Regions from separate parts of the Sphingobium sp. B8D3B genome, predicted to be linked through region 2. Evidence: riboswitches for the same ligand, from Rfam matches in the RefSeq annotation. Region 2 holds a riboswitch; the other holds the start of a gene.
The links. Region 2 has a riboswitch for cyclic di-GMP ahead of M2343_RS11845 (DUF4402 domain-containing protein). Riboswitches for the same ligand answer to the same signal wherever they lie in the genome.

Region 1: linked by a shared signal. The riboswitch ahead of M2343_RS02340 (autotransporter domain-containing protein) and the one ahead of M2343_RS11845 (DUF4402 domain-containing protein) in region 2 are both predicted to bind cyclic di-GMP.

What each region holds. Positions count from the first base shown of each region.
Region 1 is NZ_JAOQON010000001.1:502,451-505,859, forward strand. It holds gene M2343_RS02335 (pyridoxal phosphate-dependent aminotransferase) at 105-1,247, shown strand; cyclic di-GMP riboswitch class I at 1,527-1,601, shown strand; gene M2343_RS02340 (autotransporter domain-containing protein) at 1,793-3,409, shown strand, end outside.
Region 2 is NZ_JAOQON010000001.1:2,549,416-2,552,824, reverse strand. It holds gene M2343_RS11850 (FAD-dependent monooxygenase) at 1-502, shown strand, start outside; cyclic di-GMP riboswitch class I at 978-1,054, shown strand; gene M2343_RS11845 (DUF4402 domain-containing protein) at 1,290-1,847, shown strand; gene M2343_RS11840 (hypothetical protein) at 1,867-2,439, shown strand; gene M2343_RS11835 (hypothetical protein) at 2,432-3,409, shown strand, end outside.

The DNA.
Region 1 (3,409 bases), 2.0 Mb from region 2:
AACGCCGGACCACAGCCGGCCTTCCCAGGCATCTGTCTCCGGTCCGAGTGGGGTCGCACCGTTGGCATCTGCGCGCCCGCCGGCTATCGGCGCTGTACCGAGCGATGGAAGATCTAATGGAAGTCGAGCCGTTTCAGGCCATAGAATTGAGCAAGTTGGCCTATCGCCTTGGCGCGGAGGGGCGCTCCGTTCTCCATATGGAGTTTGGCCAGCCCTCCACGGGGGCGCCGCAGGCTGCGCTGGACGCTGCGCGCGACGCGCTTGGCATCGATCCGATGGGCTATTGGGAGAGTCCTGCGCTGCAGGCGCGGCTCGTCCAGCTGTATCGGGAGCGGTACCGCATGGCAGCCGAGCCTGATCAATTCCTGCTTACCTGCGGGGCCTCGCCGGCATTGGTCCTTGCGCTGAGCGCCCGGTTTAAGGCGGGCGACCGTATTGTCATGGCGCGACCGGGCTATGTGGCCTACCGCAACACCGTGCGCGCGCTCAACATGACGCCGGTCGAGATCGAATGCGGCGAGCAGGATCGCTTCCAGTTGACCGCATACGCGTTGGCAGCGCTCGATCCAGCGCCGCAGGGCGTGATCGTCGCCAGCCCGGCCAACCCCACCGGAACGATCATCGCGCCTGCCGAACTGGAGGCGATTGCCCGACTCTGCGCAGAGCGCAGCATCGCAATCATCTCGGACGAAATCTACCATGGCCTCAGCTACGGCGCGCCTTGCCGCTCGATGGGAGAATTCGCAGCCGATGCGATGATCGTCAGCAGCTTCTCCAAATATTACTGTATGCCCGGCTGGCGGCTCGGCTGGCTCTATGTGCCGCGCGCCATGGTCGAGCGTGCCCGCGCCTATATGGGCAGCCTGTTCCTGACCGCGCCGTCGATCAGTCAGCATGCCGCTTTGGCGGCGCTGGACTGCACGTCGGAACTGGAAGCGCATCGCGCCACTTATGCCCGCAACCGGGACATTTTCATGGAAGCCTTGCCAGCCCTTGGCCTGCGACGCATCGCGCCGCCGGATGGCGCCTTCTACATCTATGCGGATGTTAGCGACTTTACCGATGATAGCCCGGCGTTCTGCAAGAAGCTGCTCGTTGAGACTGGGCTCGCCACGGGGCCGGGTGTCGACCATGATCCGGTCAATGGCCATCGGTTCATCCGGCTGAGCTTTGCGATCACGGAAGCCGAAGTGCGGGAGGCAGTGCGGCGCCTTTCGGCGTGGTTGCCCGACCAGCGACGGCTGTAACGATCTCGTCGCGGGGGGCAACCATATTTTAGAGCGACGGATGCAGCGCAATCGACGTCGTGCTTGCGTTGAAGTTAACTATAGTTATCGGCTTAACACGGCCGGTTATGACCCCGCTCCAGACCGAGGGCGATAATTTTCACACGACAAATCAGCTGCATGGCTCCGATCTGCATGCGCGCCATCTCGACAAGGCCGGGCTTTTTTGTTGCGCTGCCGCTCAGCTAACGTTAATATTCCTCCTGAAGATGACGGCTCCGCCTCACGGGCGTTCGTTGCCTTCGACAAGGGCAAACTGTCGGTAACGGCGGGACGCAAAGCCTCCGGCCCCAATGGGGTAGCGGGGCTACCGGGGGATGAAACAGAGCATTTTCGGATATCGTGTGTAGCCTGCTGTGAGAAGGTCATGGGGTTCGTTTGAACCTCAGGCTGCGCTCCCTGTCGTCGCGCTTCGATCCCTGTCTCAATTCCCGTTGAACCGCACCTGCATGGCGGTTTGCCCTTCACATCATCTGGGCGGTGGGCCCACACGAGGGGATTTCGTAATGCAGGGTAAGGCAATCAAAACGCGCAGCGCCGTTCGGCAGGCTCTCAAGGCAGGTCTGTTCAGCAGCGTCGGCATTGCGGGGATGTTGGCAGGCGCATCGGCCGCCCACGCCGAGCCTGGCATTTGCCAGACTGAGGGTAATCTGACCCTGTTTTTCTGCGAACCCTCGTCGGTTAAGGCTCGTATTGAAGGAGGCGATACCAGCCTCATTGTGAACGGCGCACAGGACGAATGGAGTATCACGGGCGATGGCGTCAGCTATTATACGTGGGGCAATACAGCCTCTGGCGACATTACGTCGACGCTGCTCATCACCAATTCCACGATCAGCACCACTGATAATGGCGGCGTAAACGTCAGTTCCAATATCCAGGGTCGGAACGACATCTCGGTCACCTTGGGCCCGGACGTCACGGTCAACAGCGTGGGTGGCAACGGTGGCATTTGGGTTCGCAACCAGATCGCGGGCGACATCGCGATCGAGAATGGCGCCGCGCTGACGGTCTCAGGCGTGGAAACCAATGGCATCTCTGCCACCACCAACGCAGGATCGGTGAACATCACCAATAGCGGGGCCATCACGGTCCAGCAAACCAACGGGGCCGCAGACTTCACCCAGCGGGGAATTTACGCCGACGGCGGTTTCAACGACGCCGAGCCGGTCGAGGTGACCGTGACGAACACTGGCCAGGTGGAGGCTCAGGCGGCGGGTATCCGCGTCGTCAATTACAACGGTTTGGCGAAAATCACGAACAACGCCTACGTGTCTTCGGTGAACAATCAGGCGCTGGTCGGCTGGACGCCGAACGGCGAAGTGGTGATCGACAATCAGGAGCAGGGTGAGGCTATCTCGGCCAACGGCCCGGCGATTCAGGGCGCCTCGCAGATCGGCAATATCACCATCACCAACGCAGGCATTGCGGAGGGCACCACCGGCATTCTCGCCGTCGCCGGCTTCGACGAGGATGCGCCCGGCTCTGGTAAAATCACCATCACCAACAGCGGCATTGTCACCGGCAGAACCGGAAGCGCAGTTCAGGCGCGCACGCCGCTTGGCGATGTGGTTATCAGCAACACCGGCACGCTGCAATCGCTGAGCGGGATCGCGGCTGTCGATGCAGACACGCTCAGCGGCATGGTCCAGATCACCAATTCCGGGTCGATCCTGGGTGAAACCGGTATCGTCACCAACAGCCCGGCGACCATGATCACCAACTCGGGCACCATCGAGGCCTCGCCTTCCTTCGGCCACGCCATTCTGATGGGCGCCGGCGACGTGACGCTGGAGTTGCATGCCGGCTCCAACATCATCGGCCTCGTCGCGGATGCGGATATCGCGAGCGGTACCAATACCCTGGCGCTGGGCGGCGTGATCGACGCATCGTTCGATGCCGGATTGGTCGGCACGCAATATTATGATTTCGATGAGTTCGTGAAGGTAGGGACCGGCACCTGGACGCTCACGGGGACAGGGACGACCGGCTGGACGGTCCGCGAAGGGACGCTGAACGCTGCCAGCAGCGACGCATTCGGTGTGGGTCAGGCCTATGTCGTCGAAGGGGGCGTGCTGGGCGTGGGTGGCTCCACCTATCAGGCGACCCTGGGCTCGCTCACT
Region 2 (3,409 bases):
GGAGCGCGGCCGCCGCCGGGTCGGCTGGGGCTGGTACGACGCCGGACATAACGCAATCCTCCGCAGCACAGGCGCCGTCGAGGGCTCGCTGGTGCGGCATTCGCTGCGCCCGAGCGGCATGCCGGATGCGCTGTTCGACGAGTTGGCCGCCTTGGCGCGCCGGCACTGGCCATCGCCCTGGCGCGACGCGATCCTCGAATGCATCGCCCGTAAAGCGGTGCTCGGCACACCGGTCGTGGAATATTGTCCCGACCGCCTCGTCGCCGGCCGGATGTGTCTGGTTGGCGACGCCGCCCATGTCTGCACGCCGATGACGGGCAATGGCTTCGCAACCGCCGCGCAAGATGCTCTCGCCCTCGCGCGCTGGCTCGACCCGGCGGCCCTGCAGGCCGACCCGAATGCCGCCCTCACGCGATATGAAGTGTCCCGGCTACCCGAGGTGCGCAGACTAGCCCGGTCTGGCCAGCAGATCAGCCAGAACTTCGTTCGCTCTGCCGGTTGAGGCGGTTGGTCTCCGGCATTGCGCCGACATCCTGAGGCCGCACCCCACCCCGCAAACGCTCAAACGAGGACCGACGCTTGGCCGCGTCGCGCGCTCCACGCCCTGACAAGCGAAGCGGGGGGAGCGGCGGCGTTTTTCGCGAGACGGGCCTTGGCATTTAGCCCGGATGTGCAAGTCATCAGGATCCTAGCGACGGCAACGAAATACATCCTCATGGAATTCGGTTTGGCGCGAGCTAACCGCATCGTCGGTTCGCTTCAGTCCGCGAAGTTCTTGGCGTGTTGCTTAGGCTCTGATGATTCAAACCCCGCGTTTATTTCATTGAAAACAAACGCGCTCCTAATCGAGCTACTCGATCTGCGGTTCAACATGGGAGTAGTCGCACAATTCTCCCTCTGGTCGTTCACCAGATAGGCGTTGACTGTGTAGCGTATAATAGTTAAATCAAAATTTACCTAATAGCGCCCGAGATTCTCGGTCGAAACGGCAAACCATCGGCGACGATGGGACGCAAAGCCTCCGGTCCCTCACAGGGATAGCGGGGTTACCGAAACGGAGAACTATTGTGGACCTGTCGTCCTCGCGCATTCCAGATCCTTTCCGCCCTCGTCGGGCAAGGGGCCGTCTTTGGCGACGGTCAGCGAGCGCCCGTACCGATCATCACGTGATCCAGTTGCTTGCGACTGGCTCGCCAGATGCACCCGCTTGCAATCCAAAGCTCCGCGAAACGCAGTCGCCCGAGGGCCTCCAAGGCGCGCGGGGTCTAATATTTTCCGATTAAATTCATGTGCATATCAAGAAAGAGAAAGACATCCTCATGTTCGTGAACTTGAAGTCTATCGCGACAATTGCGCTTCTGGGTTTCATCCCGGCGGCAAGCTACGCTCAGTCCTCAGCATCTGTGTCGACCACGGGTACAGCCCGGATTGTTCAGCCGATTTCGATCGCAAAAACCAGCGACCTTGCGTTCGGCACGATCGTGAAACCCTCGGTAGCAGGGACCAACACGGTCACTGTCGATGCCTCGACGGGCAACCGCAGCCTGTCTGGTTCCGGCGACGCCGTTGCCGCTGGCGGCACGACGTCGCGCGCAGCCTATACTGTCTCAGGTGAAGGGGGGCAGACCTTCTCGATTTCGGTGCCCGCCAGCTTCTCCATGACCGGTACGCCCGGCGGCACGATCACAGTGACGCTAACGCCGAGCGCCGCAACAGGCACATTGTCCAGTTCCATCGGCACAGCTGGCACAGCGACCTTCGGCGTCGGCGGTAGCTTCTCCCTGCCCAATACGCAGGCCTCTGGCAATTACTCGGGCAGCTTCACGGCGACCGTCGCCTACAACTGACCTGTGACAGGAGCGTCTCGTGACGGTCTCATCATCCATCCGGATGGGAGTGCGCCTGTTGCGGGCGACCGCTCCTGCGCTGGGAGCGCTGTGCCTTTGCGCGGCGCTTCCAGCCTCACAGGTGAACGCGGCTGAAGCGACCGCGAAAGGCCAGGTTTCGATCGTGGAGCCGGCTTCGATCAGGCAATCGGCGAAGGACATTGTCCTGCAGCCGGTGCTGGTTCTTCAGTCGAGCCTCCGGGTCATGATCTTGTCGCCAGGGCCGCAGTCAAACGAGAGCGACCAAAACGCCGGGCTTTCCATGGCCGCTCCTATTCAAATCGCCGGGGGCAGCAACCAGACGTTTTCGCTCCTGGTCTCACAAGCATTCGTCCAGCCAGGCGCAACGGGTTCGCTCAGGGTACCGATTGCGACGCTGAGCGATGATAATTTCCCGTCCTTTGAAGCCGGTCCCTCGGGGTTCGAGGATGTCCTTATGGGCCGGCTGAGCGGCGATGGCCTTCTGTCTGTTCCTCCATTTCTTTTGAAAGCGCTGCGCGACAGCTACGGGCCCGACGGCGGACCTTTGCTGGTCCTGGCGCAATATGAATGAGCGAGAGACGCCGGTGATGGCTCCCCCAGGCGTCGTGAAGCGTCTCACGCGATCTGCGAACCAACGCAAGAGCATCGCTGTCGCTATCGCGTTGGTCGCTGGCGCCTTCCCATCCGCTTTTTGCACTTCCTCTTCTGCCCAGCCTGCGACGACAGAGCAGGCCGGCGGAAGCGCCAGCCTTAACATCAATCCAAAGCGGATCACCTTTGATCGGCTGGGGCGGACGGCGAGCATATTCCTCTTCAACCAGGGCACCGCCGCCGGGGTATATGACATCAGCTTTGTCGACCGGGTCATGTTGCCCACCGGCCAGATCCGCCCGACGGATGAAGCAGACGGCGCGCCGGAGGTGAGAGACCTCAGTGCCAAGCTTCAATCCGCGCGTTCCATGATGCTGGTGACGCCCAGGCGCGTGCTGCTCAAGCCGGGGACGGGGCAGACAATCCGTCTTCGTGCAGGTGGCACCGGCGACTGGCCCGCCGGCGAATATCGCACGCATCTGACGGTGACGGCGGTGCCGCCACCTGACACGGGCCTAACCGCCGATCAGGCTGCGAATGCTGAGCCCGGTGCTGTTTCGTTCCGCATCGCATCTGTTCTTGGGATTTCCATCCCTGTGATCGTGCGCATCGGCACGCCCCAGGTTGAGGCCGCGATCGAAAACACACGGTTCACGATGGAGAGCCCTGGGCCGGGGTCTGAGCTGAACAGCCCTACGCCGGTCGTCACTTTTGATCTTGTGAGGCGTGGGCCGAACTCCCTTTTCGGCGATATCGAAATCCGGAAGGCGAAGGCGCGCCGTGAGGACGAACCCTTAGGTGTCGTGCGCGGGATCGGTGTCTATCCTGAGATAGAGCGGCGACAGGTGAAGATCGCTCTGCGCTCTCATCCGCAGCGAGGCGAACAAATCAGCGTCGTGTTCACCGACCAAGACACAGCTCCGGGGAAGATACTTGCGCAGAGCCAGATC